2 regions of the Maritalea sp. YIW29 genome follow, and region 1 is predicted to be linked to the other one. Evidence: predicted binding sites of a transcription regulator. Region 1 holds the regulator's gene; the other holds the start of a gene.
The links. Region 1 encodes LexA, which represses DNA repair genes until DNA is damaged. Its sites were predicted from a motif close to TGTTCNNNNTGTGTTCNG; they were not measured.
Positions count from the first base shown of each region.

Region 2: a site for LexA is predicted at 8,209-8,226, ahead of AC2D8L_RS13225 (helicase-related protein). Genes of this name have one in related genera too.

Region 1 is NZ_JBXVVF010000001.1:933,345-943,118, reverse strand. Features, by position in the region: gene AC2D8L_RS04605 (metal ABC transporter substrate-binding protein) at 1-891, shown strand, start outside; gene AC2D8L_RS04600 (manganese/iron ABC transporter ATP-binding protein) at 897-1,793, shown strand; gene AC2D8L_RS04595 (metal ABC transporter permease) at 1,786-2,646, shown strand; gene AC2D8L_RS04590 (metal ABC transporter permease) at 2,643-3,503, shown strand; gene lexA (transcriptional repressor LexA) at 4,246-4,965, shown strand; gene AC2D8L_RS04580 (ComEC/Rec2 family competence protein) at 5,070-7,190, opposite strand; gene gltX (glutamate--tRNA ligase) at 7,320-8,738, shown strand; gene gltA (citrate synthase) at 8,896-9,774, shown strand, end outside.
Region 2 is NZ_JBXVVF010000002.1:814,673-824,446, reverse strand. Features, by position in the region: gene cobS (cobaltochelatase subunit CobS) at 1-214, shown strand, start outside; gene cobT (cobaltochelatase subunit CobT) at 251-2,140, shown strand; gene AC2D8L_RS13255 (esterase-like activity of phytase family protein) at 2,170-3,135, shown strand; gene AC2D8L_RS13250 (M42 family metallopeptidase) at 3,228-4,274, shown strand; gene AC2D8L_RS13245 (PQQ-dependent sugar dehydrogenase) at 4,370-5,569, opposite strand; gene AC2D8L_RS13240 (VUT family protein) at 5,769-6,413, opposite strand; gene rpmB (50S ribosomal protein L28) at 6,537-6,821, opposite strand; gene AC2D8L_RS13230 (DUF3108 domain-containing protein) at 7,058-7,858, shown strand; gene AC2D8L_RS13225 (helicase-related protein) at 8,314-9,774, shown strand, end outside.

The DNA of each region.
Region 1 (9,774 bases):
GTAACAAAATCTTTCGTCGCAATTGGTGCCCTTTTGGCGGGGTTAGCGGTCAGCACTGCAACGCCGGCGCTTGCGAAGTTCAAAGCGGTCACCACATTCACAATCATTGCGGATATGGCACGAAATGTCGCCGGCGATGCCGCCACAGTTGAATCAGTTACCAAACCCGGCGCAGAAATTCACAATTATCAACCCACACCGCGCGACATCATTCGTGCCCAAGATGCTGATTTGGTGCTGTGGAACGGATTGGGCCTCGAACTTTGGTTTGAGAAATTTTTCAACAATTTGGGTGATGTACCAAGCGCGACGGTCACCGAAGGCATTGAGCCGATGGGCATTGCTAAAGGCCCCTATTCAGGCAAACCAAATCCCCATGCTTGGATGTCTGCAAGCGACGCGCAAATTTATGTCGACAATATCGCCAAAGCGTTCGTCGAGCATGATCCGGAGAACGCTGAAACCTACCTCGCAAACGCTGAAACCTATAAAACGAAAATCGCCGCAACTGTTGAACCAGCCCGCGCTGCAATTCAACAAATTCCGGTGGAACAACGCTGGTTGGTATCCAGTGAAGGTGCATTCAGCTACCTCGCAAGAGATTTCGGTCTTAAAGAGCTTTATCTTTGGCCCATTAACGCCGATCAACAAGGCACACCGCAGCAGGTACGTAATGTGATCGATCAGATCCGCAAGAACAATATCACCGCCATTTTCAGCGAAAGCACGATTTCATCTGCGCCAGCAGAGCAAGTTGCCCGAGAAACAGATGCGCATTATGCTGGTGTTCTATATGTGGACTCGTTGACAGACGAAAACGGCCCGGTGCCCACATTCCTCGATTTGTTGCGGATCACATCTCACACAATCGCTGACGGGCTAACAAAGTGAATGATATGAGCAACGCGGTGGTCGCGGATAAAAGCCAATTGGGCATAAATGTTTCCAACGTGACTGTGACTTACCGGAATGGGCACACGGCCCTGCGCGATGCCACATTTCAGCTGCCGCAAGGAACAATTGCGGCACTTGTCGGCATCAATGGCAGCGGCAAGTCGACATTGTTTAAGTCCATCATGGGCTTCGCACCCATCGCAAATGGCGATGTGCGAATTTTAGGGCGGTCAGTTCGTGACGTCCTAAAGGACAATCTGGTGGCCTATGTTCCTCAAACAGAAGATGTCGACTGGAACTTCCCCGTTTTGGTGGAAGATGTGGTGATGATGGGGCGCTATGGCCATATGGGGTTCTTGCGACGCCCAAAGAAACATGACCATGAAATGGTCAATGAAGCACTTGCCCGGGTGAATATGGAAGAGTTTCGGCATCGCCAAATTGGCGAGCTCTCCGGCGGGCAAAAGAAACGCGTTTTCCTTGCCCGAGCACTAGCGCAAGAAGGCGAAGTCATTCTGTTGGACGAACCATTCACTGGCGTTGACGTAAAGACCGAAGACACAATTATTGCGCTGTTACGATCCTTGCGCGACGAAGGCAAAGTTATCCTCGTCTCTACCCACAATTTGGGCTCTGTGCCTGAATTTTGCGACCGCACAATCCTGGTCAAAGGTACGGTGCTTGCCTTTGGCGAAACGGCCGACGTCTTCACCCAAGATAATTTGGAAAAGGCCTTTGGCGGCGTGTTGCGCCACTTCGTATTTGGCGGCACCGATTTACATGATGACGAAGATGCCAGACAGATTGCCGTGATCACTGACGATGAACGTCCGCTGGTCATGTATGGCGAGCAAGACAAAATGAAACACCGTCGTACAAAGAGCAATGATGATGATTGATCTGCTGCTCGAACCCCTCACCTATGGATATATGCGAAACGCGATTTGGGTCAGCGCTTTAGTTGGCGCGGTGTGCGCATTTTTGTCGGCCTACCTGATGCTGAAAGGCTGGTCGCTGATTGGCGATGCACTTTCGCACTCAATTGTGCCCGGTGTTGCCGGGGCCTATATGCTTGGTTTGCCTTTTGCCGTGGGTGCTTTCTTTTCAGGCGCGTTGGCGTCTGCTGCTATGTTGTTTTTAAATCAACGCACAAAACTGCGCGAAGACGCCATTATCGGCCTCATCTTCACGTCGTTCTTTGGACTTGGCCTGTTCATGGTATCGCTTTCACCCACATCGGTGAACATTCAAACCATTGTGTTGGGCAACATCCTTGCGGTCACTCCATCTGACACAATCCAATTGGTCATCATCTCTGTGGTATCGCTCTCAATCCTTCTTCTAAAATGGAAGGACTTGATGGTGACATTCTTTGATGAGGAACATGCCCGTTCGATCGGCATCAACCCGACATTGCTAAAAATCTTATTTTTCACCCTATTAAGCGCATGTACCGTCGCCGCATTGCAAACCGTTGGGGCATTCTTGGTCATCGCCATGGTGGTAACCCCTGGTGCAACCGCATATCTACTAACGGATCGTTTCCCGCGCCTAATCGCCGTGAGCGTCTTCATCGGCACCATGAGCGCTCTGGTTGGCGCTTACATCAGTTACTTTTTGGATGGTGCCACGGGCGGCATCATCGTTGTGCTGCAAACCATGATGTTTCTAACAGCATTCATCTTTGCGCCCAAGCACGGCATGTTGGCACAACGCGCAAGACGCGCCTCAATTGAGGAGCCATCAATATGATCGACCTGTTCCTCAGTGACCCGCTCGCGCCATTCCAATTTGAATTTATGCGCAACGCCTTCATCATTTCGATCTTGGTGTCGATCCCAGCCGCGCTTTTATCGTGCTTTTTGGTCCTAAAGGGTTGGTCGTTGATGGGCGATGCGATCTCACACGCAGTGCTGCCCGGTATTGTGCTGGCTTACATTTTGAGTATCCCCCTTGCCATCGGGGCGTTCGTGGCGGGTATGACCTGCGCGATTTCAACCGGATACATCACCGAAAATTCGCGCGTTAAAGAAGATACGGTCATGGGGGTCGTATTTTCCGGCATGTTCGGCCTTGGCATCGTGCTCTACACGAAAATTGAAACCGACGTTCACCTAGACCATATTCTGTTCGGCGATATGTTGGGCATCAGCCTCTATGACCTGTTCGAAACCGGCATCATTTCAGCCCTTATTGCTGTGCTGATTGCATTTCGTTGGCGCGACTTGCTGCTTTACATCTTTGACCCGCAACATGCTAGCGCCATCGGTCTGCCCGTTAAATGGCTGCATTATGGTCTATTGGCGGTCATTTCGCTAAGTGTCGTGGCAGCGCTGAAAGCGGTTGGCATTATTCTCGCGATTGCGCTCTTGGTTGCACCCGGCGCAATTGCATACCTTATCACCCGCCGAATTGGTCAAATGTTGGTCTGGGCATTACTCTTATGCGTCGGCTCTTCATTCTTGGGTGTCTATATTGCCTTTTTCATCGATAGCGCCCCTGCCCCAACCATTGTTCTGGTGATGACGGTTCTTTTTGTGATTGCGTTTTTCCTGTCGCCGAACGCCAAGAAACTATCAGGCGCGCAAACTGAACCCGCACCACAATAAATAAAGGGGCGGTGCCCAATTGCCCGCCCCTTCATACGAAGTTTATTAGAAGTGTTTGTTCTCATTTCCAAGCCCTATATCTTTTCTTATGTGCGGGCTCAAATCGCCAGCTCCTAAATAATAGGCTCGCGCAATCTTGCGTTTTTGACGAGCCTCCAAATAGTTCAAAAAGACACGTAGGTACCGACCTAATCGTTCGAAATATTGCTCAGATATTGCATGTTGTTTTTTCATGTGTATTCGCTCGGCAAAAAGCACAAAGCTTCGCCGCTCCTAATTTTGAATATAATTGTGCTGAAATCGCCGCGCGCAGATGCAGCGCGGAAAATGACAGCGACTGATTGTTGATAGTCCACGCCACGCGTAGACTATGGGAGTTTGAAAAGATGAACCTTAGACGGCCGCAGCTTGGACGCTGGGCGAAGGATCGGTTGCGCTAGTGTTAAACTGGCAAACAAGTTGCCAGAAGTGTTTGTGAATTGAACATAAAAACCTCCTTGGCGTTGTGGCTGGCGGGACCAGCCTGATTAAAGACAATTGTGCAATACACTCACGTTGCCGTGATTTGCAACCCATTTGCGCGACTTTGTGGCACACACATCTGAAATGTTGCAATTCGAACACACAGTTAGAGAGCCTCATCATTTCGCCAAATTTTGACCCACTTGCAGAACATATAAAGAACAGTTATAGTTGTTCAACATTTGTTCCGATTCTAAATCAGGCTGTAAAGGACTTCAAAATGTTGACCCGCAAGCAACATGAACTGCTGATGTTTATTCATGAGCGCATGAAGGAAAGTGGCGTACCTCCCTCATTTGATGAAATGAAGGATGCATTGGATTTGAAATCTAAGTCCGGTATTCACCGTCTAATTACAGCTCTGGAAGAGCGCGGATTTATTCGTCGTCTGCCCAATCGGGCGCGTGCAATGGAAGTGGTTCGCTTGCCAGACAGTATGAACCCTTCCCTTGGTGGCAAGAAGTCCAAGTTTGAGCCAAGTGTCATTCAAGGTGACCTGGGCAGAGCGCGTGAACCAGTTTCAGCGGCTCCAATTGCTCAGGACGAGAATACTGACGCTCCGGTTACGATCCCTGTTATGGGTCGGATTGCGGCGGGTGTTCCAATTGCTGCAATTCAGGAACAAAGCCACACCATTTCTGTGCCCCCAGAAATGCTTGCCGGCGGTGAACATTACGCGCTGGAAGTTAGTGGCGATTCGATGATCGATGCGGGCATTTTTGACGGCGATACGGTGCTGATCAAGAAACAAGTCACTGCCAGCAACGGCGAAATTGTTGTCGCCTTGGTCGATGACGAAGAAGCGACACTGAAACGTTTGCGCAAAAAGGGGCAGTCTGTTGCCCTTGAAGCAGCAAACCCAGCATATGAAACAAGAATTTTCGGCCCTGACCAAGTAGCGGTTCAGGGACGATTGGTTGGTTTATTTCGCAAGTACTGACCCCGTTGTGACCTCGTGGTCCCAACATCCCCGATTGCGAACACTTGGCCCGACAACTACGCTTTATGCATTGGTTGCTCGGGTCTTTTTTGATTGATGTTGGCTCACGGACGCCAAGGACGGTTGTGATCGTGCAGCGCCCATTTTACCTCAATTTCGCCTACGCTATTTCTGAACAATATCGCAACGCCAAAGTCATCAAGTTCTCTTTGTGTGATGACCAACGCATTGGGACAGCTGACAGAGCGCCGTTGCCTTACGATCAAAATGTCGGCAACAGAGCAATCTTCTCTTAAGCCAACGCTGTCTTTTACCGCTGAGATCACCACACCTTCAACCTGAGCACTGCAGCCATGGCGATCGCAGCCACCAATGGCGTCATCATCTAGCAAGTTTGCGCCAAACCGCTCTGCCCACGCCCTTGTTGTAAAACTATTCGACTTGCGGCCCAGTTGCGCAAATGTTGTACCATGATTGATGATGATCGCCTGCGTGCTGTCTGAAATCACCGCAAATGGATGCTTAGCTGGACCGAAGGCAAACAAGCATAGCGCGAAGGCAATTGGCGCCAAAAATTTTATCCTGCCGTGAAAAAAGCTCAACCAGCCCAACATCAACAAACAAGCCGGCAAAACCCAACGCGCCAACATAGGTGTCTGTGTGAACTCTGCGCTTATCGTCGAAATATATTTCGCGATGTGTACAATCGTGTCGATCCCCGCTCCCATTAACATCAGGAACGGTCCTTCAAGGCCAACAGGCATCAGCAATACTGAAATCAGGCCACATGGTAAGACGAAGAACCCAACAATGGGAACAGCAATTAGGTTTCCGATTAAACCCAATGGTGCGAATTGTTGAAAATGTACGGCGGCGACAGGCGCAGTTGCAATCCCTGCAATTAGACTCGTCAGCGCAATGCCGCCAAACAACTTCGCCCAATACGGGAAGATAATTGCCGACCGGCCAATGCCCGCATAAACAGCGACTAAGCCTACCACAGCAGCAAAAGACAGTTGAAATCCTGGTTTAAAAATCTCGTGCGGAAACAATACGATAATGCAAATGGCAGCAAGCGCGACGTTGCGCATGGTGATCGCGCGCCGACCCGCAATGATGGCCACAAATGCCAACACCAACATCAACGTCGCGCGTTGGGTTGCCAAATTTGACCCTGAAATCAAAAGATAGGCAACTGCTACCCCTATGGCGAACATCGCCGCCATTGGCTTGATCAACCTGTCGCGACGGCTCACCTGCAAAATCAAAAATAGAACCAATATAAAAACACTGCCGACCACCAAAGTCAGATGCAATCCAGAAATTGCCAGCACATGGGCCAAACCGGCATTGGCAATTTGCTCGCGCAATTCACTGGCAATGCCGGATTGATCTCCAATAATCAGCGCCCGGGCAATGCCTGCTTGCTGCTTGGACAAATACTGATCCAGCCGTTCGCCAATCGACCACCGGACACCATCAACTTGCGCGGCAATTGATTTGCCCCCCGGTGAAGTCACTTTTGCTGGCCCAAGGGAACTGGCGAACCCGCCGATCCCAGCAAAAAAGCTATGAAACTGCGCATCATAACTATCCGGATAAACCGGTTTTGGCACAGGTATTATCCGCGCCCGCAGCATGATCCGATCACCGAGTTGAAAGACTCTTTCAGGATCAAAATGATCTGCTTTTACATTCAGGCGCAGTCGGCGAACATTTTCTAGTCGCGCGTCACCACCAAGCTGCTCGATCACTAGCCGTTCGCGCCCACCTTGAATGGACGTGCGCTGAACAATCTGACCGGTTAGCTCATTCACGGCCATTGGATAGCTGATCATCTTTGTGCCGAACCACTGAGCGCTTAAAGCAATCAATCCATAGCCACTCCAAATTGCCAAGATTAGGGCAAGCGCCCTTCCCGTCTTTTGCCTCAACCGTTGCCAAACAAACCCGATAGCCAACACACTTAAAACAAGCAGAACCGCAAGCGGGTTAGGCTCAAACCGGACATTCTTATAGAGAGAAATGCCGACAATCAGCGCAAACGGCACAAGTACGATAAATTGGCGATGATAGATCGCCCGAGAAACAGCGCTCTTAAATGAAACAACCGGAGAAGTTTGGATTTCCGGGTTTGATTTTTGGCGCAGGCGAACAGGTTCGTCACCCTTGGGCGACAATTGAGTATGGCTTTTAAGTATCGTTTCGCTTTCAAAAGTGGCCATTAGCTCGCCTCTATCTTGCGCAATATTCCGCTTATGTTACACATGCGGCAAAAATTCGCCAGCATTGCCGAACCAAACCGGCAACAGTTGTAGGCTTCAGTCTTCATTTTATAATTGAGAACATTCAGCATGACAGAAAAAGTGATCACACGGTTCGCGCCGTCACCAACCGGATTTTTGCACATTGGCAACGCCCGCACCGCCCTATTTAACTGGGCGCTGGCCAAATCCCTTGGCGGTGAAATGTTGCTCCGTATCGAGGATACCGACAAAGAACGTTCAACCGACGAAGCAATTGCGGCCATTATCACGGGCATGGACTGGCTTGGCCTAGATTATGCTGGTGAGCCTATCTATCAGTCGAAAAACATTGGTCGCCACACGGAAGTTGCCAACCAATTATTGGCCGAAGGCAAAGCTTATAAATGCTATGCGACGGCTGAAGAGCTGACGCAAATGCGTGAGCAGGCGAAAGCTGACGGCCGCCCAATGGTCTATGATCGCCGTTGGCGCGATCGACCTGAGAGCGACGCCCCGGCCGATGCGCCATTCGTTGTGCGCATCAAAGCCCCGACTGAAGGCGAAATCATCGTTCATGATAAAGTTCAAGGCGATGTGCGTTTCAAAGCCGAAAATCTGGATGATTTCGTAATTCTGCGGTCAGACGGCACCCCGACTTATCTGCTAGCTGTTGTCGTTGACGATCACGATATGGGTGTCACGCACATTCTGCGCGGCGACGACCATTTGGTAAATTCTGCTCGTCAAATCACCATCTTCAACGCAATGGACTGGCGCATCCCCGTTATGGCACACACGCCACTCATTCACGGACCAGACGGTGCAAAACTATCAAAGCGTCACGGTGCACTGGGTGTCGAAGACTATCGACGCATGGGTTATCTACCTGAAACAATCCGCAATTATTTTGCGCGGCTCGGTTGGGCCCACGGCGACGAGGAAATTTTCACATCCGAGCAATTCATCGAATGGTTCTCCTATGATGGGTTGAACAAGGGCGCCAGCCGCATCGATTTCACCAAAATGGAAAACGTCAACGCACACTATATTAAGGCAATCGACGAGGAGCGACTGTATGATCTAATGGTTTCACTAGCCAAAGAAATCAAAGACGAGACCGCACTTGCTGGCCTAATCGAGCATGCAGAAACCGTCAAAGCAGCCCTTCCCGCGCTTAAAACCCGCGCCAAAACAATTCTTGAACTAAATAAAGCCGCTGAGTTCATTTTCGCCGCCCGGCCGCTTACCTTTGAAGATAAGGCTTTGGCAGCGACCCAAGGCGATTCATTGGAAATTTTGCGCAAGGTTGAACCCATTCTTCGCGGCCTAAATGATTGGTCTCATGACGGCATTGATTCTGCACTTCGCGCCTTTGCGGAGCAAAATGAGATTAAATTTGGTAAGGTGGCTCAACCACTTAGAGCCGCTGTAACGGCCAAAAATGCGTCGCCTGGTTGTTTCGACGTTCTGTTGCTCCTTGGCCAAGAAGAAAGTTTGTCCCGCCTCAGCGAAACCACTGCGGTATAAACACGCAATTTGGTATCGGATTGGCGTTCATCGCTTGCGATTTGGCGCCAAATCCGTTACCTCATGCGCAACCTGATTTGCAGGTCGACGACGCTTACGTTTGTGGGGACGCTTCGCTGAGTCTATTTTTTTGAAATCTTGAAGGAGGCCTATTTATATGACCGATCGGATTGCAAAATTAGAAATTGATGGCAAAAGTTATGAATTCCCCATACTTTCTGGATCAGTAGGTCCAGACGTTATCGATATCCGTTCTTTGTACGCCCAAACCGGGCATTTCACTTTCGATCCTGGATACACATCCACCGGATCAACAGAATCAGCAATTACATATATTGACGGTGGCAAAGGTACTCTATTGTACCGCGGCTACCCAATCGAGCAACTTGCCGACAAATCAAGCTTTTTGGAAGTTTCATATTTGCTCCTAAAGGGTGAATTGCCAACCGCTGAACAGTTTGCTGAGTTTTCCAACACCGTCACAAGACACACTATGTTGCATCAGCAAATGGTCAAGTTCTTTGAAGGTTTCCGGCGCGACGCGCACCCAATGGCCATCGTTTGTGGCGCCGTTGGTGCAATGTCTGCATTCTACCACGATTCAACTGATATTACGGATCCGGCGCAGCGCGTTATTGCTTCGCATAGGCTAATCGCGAAGATCCCAACGATTGTGGCTTGGGCCTACAAATATTCAGTTGGCCAACCATTTGTGTCGCCGCGCAACGACCTGGATTACGCATCCAACTTCTTGCGCATGTGTTTTGCTGTTCCAGCAGAAGAGTATGAAGTTTCGCCGACCATCGCTAAAGCGATGGACCGAATTTTCACGCTTCACGCTGATCACGAGCAAAACGCCTCGACCTCGACTGTGCGCCTTGCAGGCTCATCACATGCAAATCCATTTGCGTGTATTGCTGCCGGTGTAGCGTCACTTTGGGGCCCTGCACATGGCGGCGCTAACGAAGCTTGCTTGAGCATGCTACGTGAAATCGGCACCGTTGATCGCATTCCTGAATTTGTGGCACGCGCAAAA
Region 2 (9,774 bases), on a different contig from region 1:
CATCAATGGTGATCTTTCAACCGTGATGAGCCCTCGTACGGTGATTACTTGGGCCGAGAATGCGTCGATCTTTGATGATATTGGCATGGCTTTCCGCCTTACATTCTTGAATAAATGTGACGAGTTGGAACGCGCCGTGGTTGCTGAATTCTACCAGCGCGTATTTGGCACGGATTTGCCTGAATCAGCCGCAAACATCGCTTTGAGTGCATAAAGCGGCGACACAATGTTTTAACCCGAAAGGGAAAATATGTCTGGCATATCCAAAAGCGCCAACAGGCCTGACCCTGCAGCAACACTAAAAAGTGCTGTGGGCGTCACCATGCGCGCCATCGCGCAGGATAGCGAGTTAGAGGTTGCCTTTACCTCTGACCGCCCCTTGCTGACTAAAGACAAAGCCCGTTTGGCCAACTTGCCCCGTGTGCCAAAAGCCGAAGACGTTGCCATTGCCCGCGGACAGGGCGATGCGATGGCCATGCGCTTGGCGGCCCACGATCAAAAATTACATAAGAAATACTCGCCTCAAGATACAGAGGCGCGCGCCGTGTTCGACGCGCTGGAGCAAGTGCGGGTGGAGGCAATCGGCACCGACCGGTTGCCCGGCATGAAGGGCAATCTTGCCGCCATGCTGGAAGACAAACTTTTCCGGGCCAATTATGGTTCGATTACCGACATTGCTGATGCGCCTTTAGCGGAAGCCATGGGCTTGGTTTTACGTGAAAAACTCTTAGGTATCGACATTCCATCGTCAGGCGAGAAACTAGTCGACTTCTGGCGCGAAACCATCGAGCAAAAAGCTGGCAATCAATTGGACGATCTTGCTTCGCTAATTGATGATCAAGCCGAATTTTCTAAACTTTGCCGCACGGCGTTGCGCAATATGGAATTGGTGGTCGACGCTGATCCAACCGATTTGGATGGCGACGAAGATGATGCGGGTGAAGATACAGATCCGCAAAACGCGCCCGACGAAAATGCCGATAAACAAGATGGCTCTTCTGACAAGGAAGAAGAGCAAATGGATGCCGAACAGGCACCCGGCGACACCGAGCAGGAGGGCGAAGTTGAAGGCGAAGACGCTGACTTCCAAGATATGGAAGAGCAGGACGCACCGCTTGAACAGGGCGAAGACAGCCCCAATGCTCAACCTGAAAATGATATCCCAGAGCATTTCCGCAACATGCCGGAATATAAGGTTTTTACGACAAAGTTTGATGAGACCGTAAGTGCTTCCGAACTTTGTCCGCCCGAAGAACTTGATCAATTGCGTGCACTTTTGGATAAGCAATTGGACGGTTTGTCTGGTGCAGTGGCCCGTTTGGCCAACAAATTGCAACGCCGCTTGATGGCCCAGCAAAACCGATCATGGGAATTTGATCTTGAGGAAGGGCTTTTGGACACTGCACGGATCACCCGCGTGGTGACCGATCCGCTGCAACCTCTTTCGTTCAAAATCGAAAAAGACACGGATTTCCGCGACACGGTTGTGACCTTATTGATCGATAATTCAGGCTCCATGCGTGGACGCCCGATCACTATCGCAGCAATCTGTGGTGACATTCTTGCCCGCACGCTCGAGCGTTGCGGCGTGAAAGTTGAGATTTTGGGCTTCACAACCCGCGCTTGGAAAGGCGGCAAGTCTCGCGAAGCATGGATGCAAGCTGGCCGTCCAGCAGGGCCAGGCCGGATAAATGATGTTCGTCACATTATTTACAAATCAGCTGATGAGCCTTGGCGTCACGCGAAGTCAAATCTTGGTTTGATGATGCGCGAAGGCTTGCTGAAAGAAAATATCGACGGCGAAGCACTTCAATGGGCGCACAAACGAATTTTGGGTCGGCCTGAAAATCGCCGCATATTGATGGTGATTTCTGACGGCGCGCCTGTCGATGACAGCACGCAATCTGTTAATCCGGGCAATTATTTGGAAAAACATCTGCGCTACGTCATTGAAGATATAGAGACCCGTTCTCCCGTTCAACTTGTGGCCATCGGTATCGGTCACGATGTGACCCGTTATTATCGACGGGCAGTCACGTTGCTGGATGCGGAAGAATTGGCCGGCGCTTTGACGGATAATCTAGCGGCTTTGTTTGACGAAGAGTTGCCTCAAGAAACCCGTCGACGAGGCCGAAAATAGCACGCAACTTATCCATTCTATCTTGCCTATTGGGCGCGTTCCTCGCGCCCAATTTTGCATTTGCGGAACCATTTAATATTGGTGCCAACCAGATTAGTCATTTTCAGGGTCGAGAAATCGGCAAGCCGGTTGGCAACGGACTGACATGGTATGGTGGGTTACACCTAACCGGCAATGTCAGGAACTTTGGCGGCCTTTCTGACATTACATTTACGTCCGCGGACGGCGATCTCGCCATTGTCACGGACAAAGGGCACTTTATCTCCGGGAAATTGCAATATGACCCGAAAGGTGCCCCCGAAGGCATCATCAATGCCGACATTAAGCGATTGCGAAATTCAAAGGGCGTAAAATTACCATCCACATTTTCGCGCGATCCGGAAGCAATTGACACCATTTACCGAGACGGCAAGCCCGTTGCGGTGCGCGTTGGCTTTGAGCACCTGACCCGTGTTGCAGATTTCGAATTGGACGGTACGCGCCCTGGCGGTGCGGCGCGCGAATATACAATCCCCAATTGGATCACCCGGCAACGCAATAACGGCTCAATTGAATCGCTGTGTATTGCGCCGCCAGCGTCTCCGGTTGCCGGGTCAACCCTGATGATTTTGGAAGATGTCCGCAACGATCAAGGACATAATCGTGCATGGCTTTCCGGCAAGCGTGACGGTGGAAATTTAAGTGTTCGGGCAGAAGGTGGCTATCGACCCACAGCATGTACTTTTACCCAAAACGGTGATCTCTTAATTCTTCATCGCGACATTGGAATTTTTGGCTTCTCCATGCAGCTGCGCTTGATCAAAGCTGCAGACGTGAAAGCGGGTGTTGTTTTATTTGGCGAAAAACTGCTGGAAGCTAATGGCGGCGATGTCGACAATATGGAAGGTTTGGCCACACATATTGACGGCAAAGGCGACACAATCATCACCATCCTATCTGACGATAATTTCAGAAATTGGGAACGCACCCTTTTACTTCAATTTATTTTAGAATAATAATTTTAGTACAAACGACTGATCTCGCCTAAGGTGGGCGCAACTTCCAATCAAAGCTCGAGGTAAACGGGCAACTCTAAAAGGGATAATCCATGAACATCGAACTATTGAAGCACCTGTGCGAAACACCAGGCGTGCCTGGTCGCGAAGACCGCATTCGTGCTGTCATTGAAAAAGAAGTCGAGGGTCTTTTTGACGAAGTGACCACTGACCCAATGGGGTCATTGCTTTGCAAACGCAACCCAACAGGCACACCAGCTAATCCGCCGAAAAAGATCATGCTGTTGTGCCACATGGATGAAATCGGTTTTTTGGTTTCCCACGTATCTGAAAAAGGCCATGTCTATGTCGACAATGTTGGCGGCTTTGACACACGCAACCTGTTCAGCCGTCGCGTTTTGGTTGTTACCGAAAATGGCGACTATAAAGCAGTGATGAACCCGGGCGGCAAGCCAATCCATATTCAAAGCCCTGAAGAAGGCAAAAAAATCCCAACCGTTTCTGAGTTCGTGATCGATCTTGGCTTAGGCGAAAAAACCAAAGACGTTGTGCAAGTTGGCGACTATGTGGTGATGGACGAGCCATTGCTCGATCTAGAAGACAAAGTGGTTTCTAAAGCCTTGGACAACCGCGTTGCGTGTTGGTTGGGCATCGAATCTATCCGCAAATTGGTGGCAGACAAGTCCACCCATGATTGCGAAATCCACGTGGCCTTTACCACCCAAGAAGAAGTTGGCCTGCGCGGTGCCCGCACAGCGTCCCATGCGATCCAGCCGGACATCGGCCTTGGCATCGACGTAACGCTTGCTTGTGACACCCCAGGCGTGCCTGAGCATCAATCCGTCACCGTTCAAGGCAAGGGCTTTGGCCTTCACGTGAAAGATAGCTCGTTCATCGCCGACATTGATCTGGTGCGTGATGTTGAAGCGGTGGCGAAGAAAAACGACATTCCTTACCAGCGCACCGTTCTCGCCCGTGGCGGCCAAGACGGCGCAGCGGCGCAACAAGCTGCTGCTGGAGCAAAAGCCGTCGGCATTGTTGTTGGTTGTCGCTATGTGCACACGGTCACAGAAATGATCGACAAAACGGATCTTAAAGCGGCCCGCGATATTTTGGCGGCTTACTTGGCTGCAAACTAAACAGAGCCACCTAAAACTAGAAAATTGGATCCCGTCGCATTGTTGCGGCGGGCTTTTTGGTTGATATTGGTTTGGCGGAACTGACTATTCAATGGTCAGCGCTCAGCCGTAATTCTCACCACTTGCCCATTTCGAGAATCGGTGAGCACAATGATCGATCCGTCATGATCGATCTCAACATCGCGAACGCGACCAAGTTTGGGGAGCAACCGTTCTTCGCTTGTTACCTTGTCGCCATCAAGGGTCAGCCGCACAATACCACCCGGATTAAGCGAAGAAGCAATGATGTTGCCATTCCAATCCGAAAGTTCTTCACCTGTTTTAAAGGCAAAGCCGCTGGGCGCAATTACCGGGTCCCAATAGTATCTAGGTTCTGTAAAGCCTTGGGCGCGCGGCTTACCACTGCCAACAGGGCGACCGCTATAGTTCTCACCATAGCTGACAACTGGCCAACCATAATTGGCCCCAGCTTGTAGCCTGTTCAGTTCATCACCGCCTTTAGGGCCATGGCTAAGCAACCAAATCTCGTCGGTGCCCGGGCGCAAGGCAGCGCCTTGCACATTGCGCATTCCAAGGGCGTAAATCGTGTCGATTGCCCCCTCTTGATCAATAAAGGGATTATCGCTTGGAGTTTCCCCATCCTGTGTCACCCGGATGGCTTTGCCGTAGCTCTTGTCCAAATCCTGTGCAAACACGCGCTCTCGCTCGGATGAATGGTCACCCGTTGTGATGTAGGCAAAACCGTTATGCAATACAATTCGACTGCCAAAATGCATAGGCGATGGCGAAGGAGGATGTTGGATAAATATATCCTTCAATTCCGTGAGGCTGCGCATATCGTTAGATAGGACCGCTCGGGCCGCCGCTGTCGCAGATAAATTATTGCCCATAGGTTTTGCATAGGTAAGGAAGATCACCCGGCTTTGCTCAAAGTCTGGGGCCAACGCCACATCAAGCAGTCCGCCCTGCCGCTCGGCAAATACTTCTGGTATGCCCTTAATCGGGTCTTTAACCAACTCTCCGGTTGCCGTGATAAACCGCAGCTGGCCCTTTCGCTCGCTGACCAGATAACCGCCGTTGGGCAGTTTCGCGATGCCCCAAGGGTTCGAAAGACCAGTGGCTATCATTTCTGTTTTCAAAGACATCTTCGAAGCAAGAATTGGCGCGCGGGTTTGATTTTCAAAGGCCGGGGAGAATTCGGGCACATTTTTTGCACCGCCATAAGCGTCATCCTGCGCAAATGCAGAAGTGGCCGCAAAGAGAACCAAAAGGGCGAAGGCGATTGGATTTTTCATGGTGGTGCTCCGTTAGGTAGGGTCAAACAAGTCAGCAAGCTCGCTATCGGCTTTCCCAAATCTAAACATACTTTTTGATCAATTTATGTTGCGCATTTCACCACACAAAAAAACGCCCCGACAGGATCGGGGCGCTTTGGTTGCCAAATCGCGCTCACAAACAAATTGGCTAAATCCGATAATTTCACATTCATGAATGCTATGCAGTTGCGTCCCTCACCACTTGTCGGTCTGCAATGAACCGGCGAAGCAAGTTGAACGGTGCCAATAGAGCAAAGACCATCAGCATTTTCACGAGCATATCCCCGGCAGCCAGCGAGACGTATAACGGCACTTCAGGCCCGACACTTAGGAACGGCACACCAAACCCAAGCGATGTGTCTGCTTGGTTGAAAAACTGGTCAATGCCAGAAAATGCTGGTGAGAATGCCAGTGTGAAGAAGATAACTGTGTCAATCACCGTGGCAATGCCTGATGAAATTAGCGGTGCGCGCCACCATTCGCCGTTGCGAAGTTTATCAAAGATGGAAACATCTAGAAGTTGGGCCACCAGAAATGCGGAACCCGAAGCAACAGCTATGCGTGGGTCGGCAAGTTTGAGCGACAGATAAACCGCCAACGAAAAGCCGACCAATACGACAATGCGCGCCGATTTCGGACCGAAATGGCGGTTGGTCAGGTCTGTTACCAAAAATGCAAATGGGTAAGTGAAGGCACCCCAAGTCAGGATCTCATTGAGATCAAACATGCCAAGTTGAAAATCAACAGGATGAGAAACAAGGAAGTTCGATGAAACAACAACGATTGCCATTGCCACAATTGCAATCAAAAAGCGAGTGAGCATGAAAATGCACCTCTATTTTACGCAGCAATTCCGGCAAAAGACCGGCGCCACTTAGAAAAGAAAATACCGCGAAACATTATGTTGCGCGGTATCAAATTTGAATTCTTTAGAAGAACCGTTTCCTTAAGACGCAAGCGCCTGACGAAGTTCTTTTTTCACACCCAATGCGCGATCTGACAATTCAGTGTCTTTCGCTTTAAGCAAATAAGCGTCCAAGCCACCGCGGTGCTCAACTGTACGCAAAGCCGCTGCAGAAACCTTAAGTTTCACATTGCGGCCCAAAGCTTCAGACATCAAAGTCACATTGCACAAGTTTGGCAAAAATTTACGGCGAGTCCGGTTGAGCGCGTGGCTCACATTATTGCCAGACATCACACCTTTGCCAGAAAGTTCACAACGACGTGCCATGTTTTTTGTTCCCGTTCGATCCATAAAACCTGAATTGTCTCGTGCATTACGCCGAGCCCGATAGGTCTCAATTATATGAAAAAGTCGCGTTTAAATAGATAATGGGCTGGCATTAGTCAAGCACTTCTGTTGATTTTACATCGTGAAATGCCTTGAAAGCGTCATTCCATGTCGGCACTGTAAAAAATCAGTGATTCGTAAAACCAGTTCGCATTAGCCAAGGAGCGACCGACATCGTGGCCGCATACCCCTTACAAACTCTTTTCCGCACCCTTCTTACCCTACTTATCTTCGCATTGTTACCCACAAACGGGTTCGCTGCGTCATTAGACAGCCAAGCACGATATGTGGTCACCTTACGTGGGGTCAATATTGCGGAAGTTGGGGTGAGCTTTAAGGATGACGGCAACAATTACAGCGTCAACATTAGTGGTGATGTTTCTGGTCTTGCATCTTTGGTGGCGGCAGGTACAGCAAGACTGACATCAAGCGGTTCTTCAAGTGGCAAACAGCTTCAATCCAATCGGTTCCTATTGGAAACCAAAACCAGCGCCGACACGTTCACCGTTCAATTCCAAGCCAACAACGGCAATGTCACCAGCATGCAAGTGGTGCCACCCCTAAGCCAAAACAACAACCGTGTGCCCGTTGTCTCAAAACATCGCCGTGGCATCAACGATCCAGTTGCGGCATTTCTTGTGAAGGCCGACACGTTAGGCCCAGAAGTCTGCAACCACAATTTCAATGTCTATACCGGCGTTGAGCGATATGATCTCGATCTCAAATTCGCTGAAAAGCAAACCGCCACATCCAAACGCACTGGATATCAGGGGCCTGTGATGTTGTGCACCATGCGCTACAAGCCAATTTCTGGCCACTTCACCAATTCGGACACCACCAATTACATGAAAAGCAACCAGCGCTTTCTGATCTGGTACGCCCCTTTGGGCAACTCCGGCTATATGATTCCCTATCGGGTTTTGGTCGGCACGGCTTTTGGCGACTTGTCCATGGTACTCACCCGGCTAAATTACTAAAAAACCTCGAGATTTTGGCTCAGTTCCATTAACCATAAACGCCTGAAGCGCGTTCTCGTTTCGACACGTCAATTTCTTTTTGGTAAAAATTCGCCCTAAATGCCCCACATTTCCAACGCCAGAAGTTAACGCCACAAATAAAACCACATTGCCGCTGTTCAAACTAATGCAACATTCATTATCAAATGCCCCAAATTAATTGATTTGAAACTCAAATGAACGCCGGTCGGCAATTTCAAGGGCGAAAAATGAACGATTTTCAAAAAATAGTGGCCCATTGCACTTCGACCCACCATATAATGTGGAGAACGAAATCAGAATCAACACAGAACCGCGATTCGGTCCGTGTTCGTTCTCGTTTCGTACCAGAAGTAAATCCAGCGCTGCTTTAACCCGCTGTCCTGTCCCAAAAAAAGACAGTTATTGCAGCTACTTTAAGGACGCCGGAGCAATTTATGACGACCCACTTCACCACGGGAACCGTTAAGGCCATTTTGGGGCCAACAAACACCGGAAAAACCCACTTTGCCGTTGAACGTATATTGGCGCACCGTTCGGGTATGATTGGTTTACCTTTGCGCCTGCTGGCACGCGAAGTCTATCAACGTCTTGTGGACCGGGTTGGCACAGGCGCGGTGGCCCTTGTGACCGGTGAAGAACGTATCGTGCCCAAAGGCGCAAGATATTGGGTGGCAACTGTAGAGGCCATGCCCACCGACTTGGTTGTTGAATGTGTAGCCGTCGATGAAATCCAAACCGCAACCCATCTTGATCGTGGGCACATATTTACGGATCGCATCTTAAACGTGCGCGGCACGCAAGAAACGCTTTTGCTAGGTGCCGCAACCATGGCACCCATCATCGCCGCGCTTTTGCCGAATGCCGAAATCATCATGCGACCAAGGTTTTCTGAGCTCACTTACGCGGGTTCAAAAAAAATCACCCGGCAGCCTCGTCGATCAGCCATTGTCGCATTCTCGGCAAACGAAGTTTACGCCATCGCAGAACTAATTCGACGCCAGCGCGGCGGCGCGGCTGTGGTGATGGGCGCCCTGAGCCCGCGGACCCGTAATGCGCAGGTTGAACTCTATGAAAATGGTGAAGTTGATTTTTTGGTCGCCACCGACGCTATCGGCATGGGACTTAACTTAGATATCAACCATGTCGCGTTTGCTGCAGATATGAAGTTTGATGGCAAGCAGATGCGCCCGCTCACCCCGGCGGAGTTCTCCCAAATTGCTGGGCGTGCTGGCCGCCACAAACGCAATGGCACATTTGGCGTCACCGGCGGCGCTGAAAGTTTTACACCCGAATTGGTCGAACAACTCGAAGCCCATCAATTCGAACCGGTCAAAATGCTGCAATGGCGCAATATGAAGCTGGATTTCTCATCCTTCACTGCATTGCAGCGTTCTCTAGATATGCGCTCGACCCACAAAAAACTCACCAATGTACCGGTTGCAAAAGACCAGCTGGGGTTAGAGTTTTTGATGCGTCACCCCGATATTGGGCCCAAATCGGGCAAAACTCTCACCCATCTTGCATGGGAATGCGCGTCAATTCCGGACTATCGGAACATCTCGCCGGCCCAACATGGTGAGATAATTGCCACAATTTTTGCAAATCTTGCGCAATCTGAAACAATTAGCGAAGACTGGATTGCCGAACAGGTCAGGTTTTGCGACAATGACAATGGTGAAATTGACACCTTGTCCAATCGGATCAAACAAATTCGAACCTGGACATTCGTTGCAAACCGAAAAAATTGGCTCAAAGACCCTACCTATTGGCGTGAAAAAACAAAAGAGATTGAAAACTCCCTATCAGACGCATTACATAAGCGTCTTATGCAGCGATTTATCGATCGTCGCACGAGTGTTTTAATGCGCCATTTAAGAGATAAACAAATGACGGCT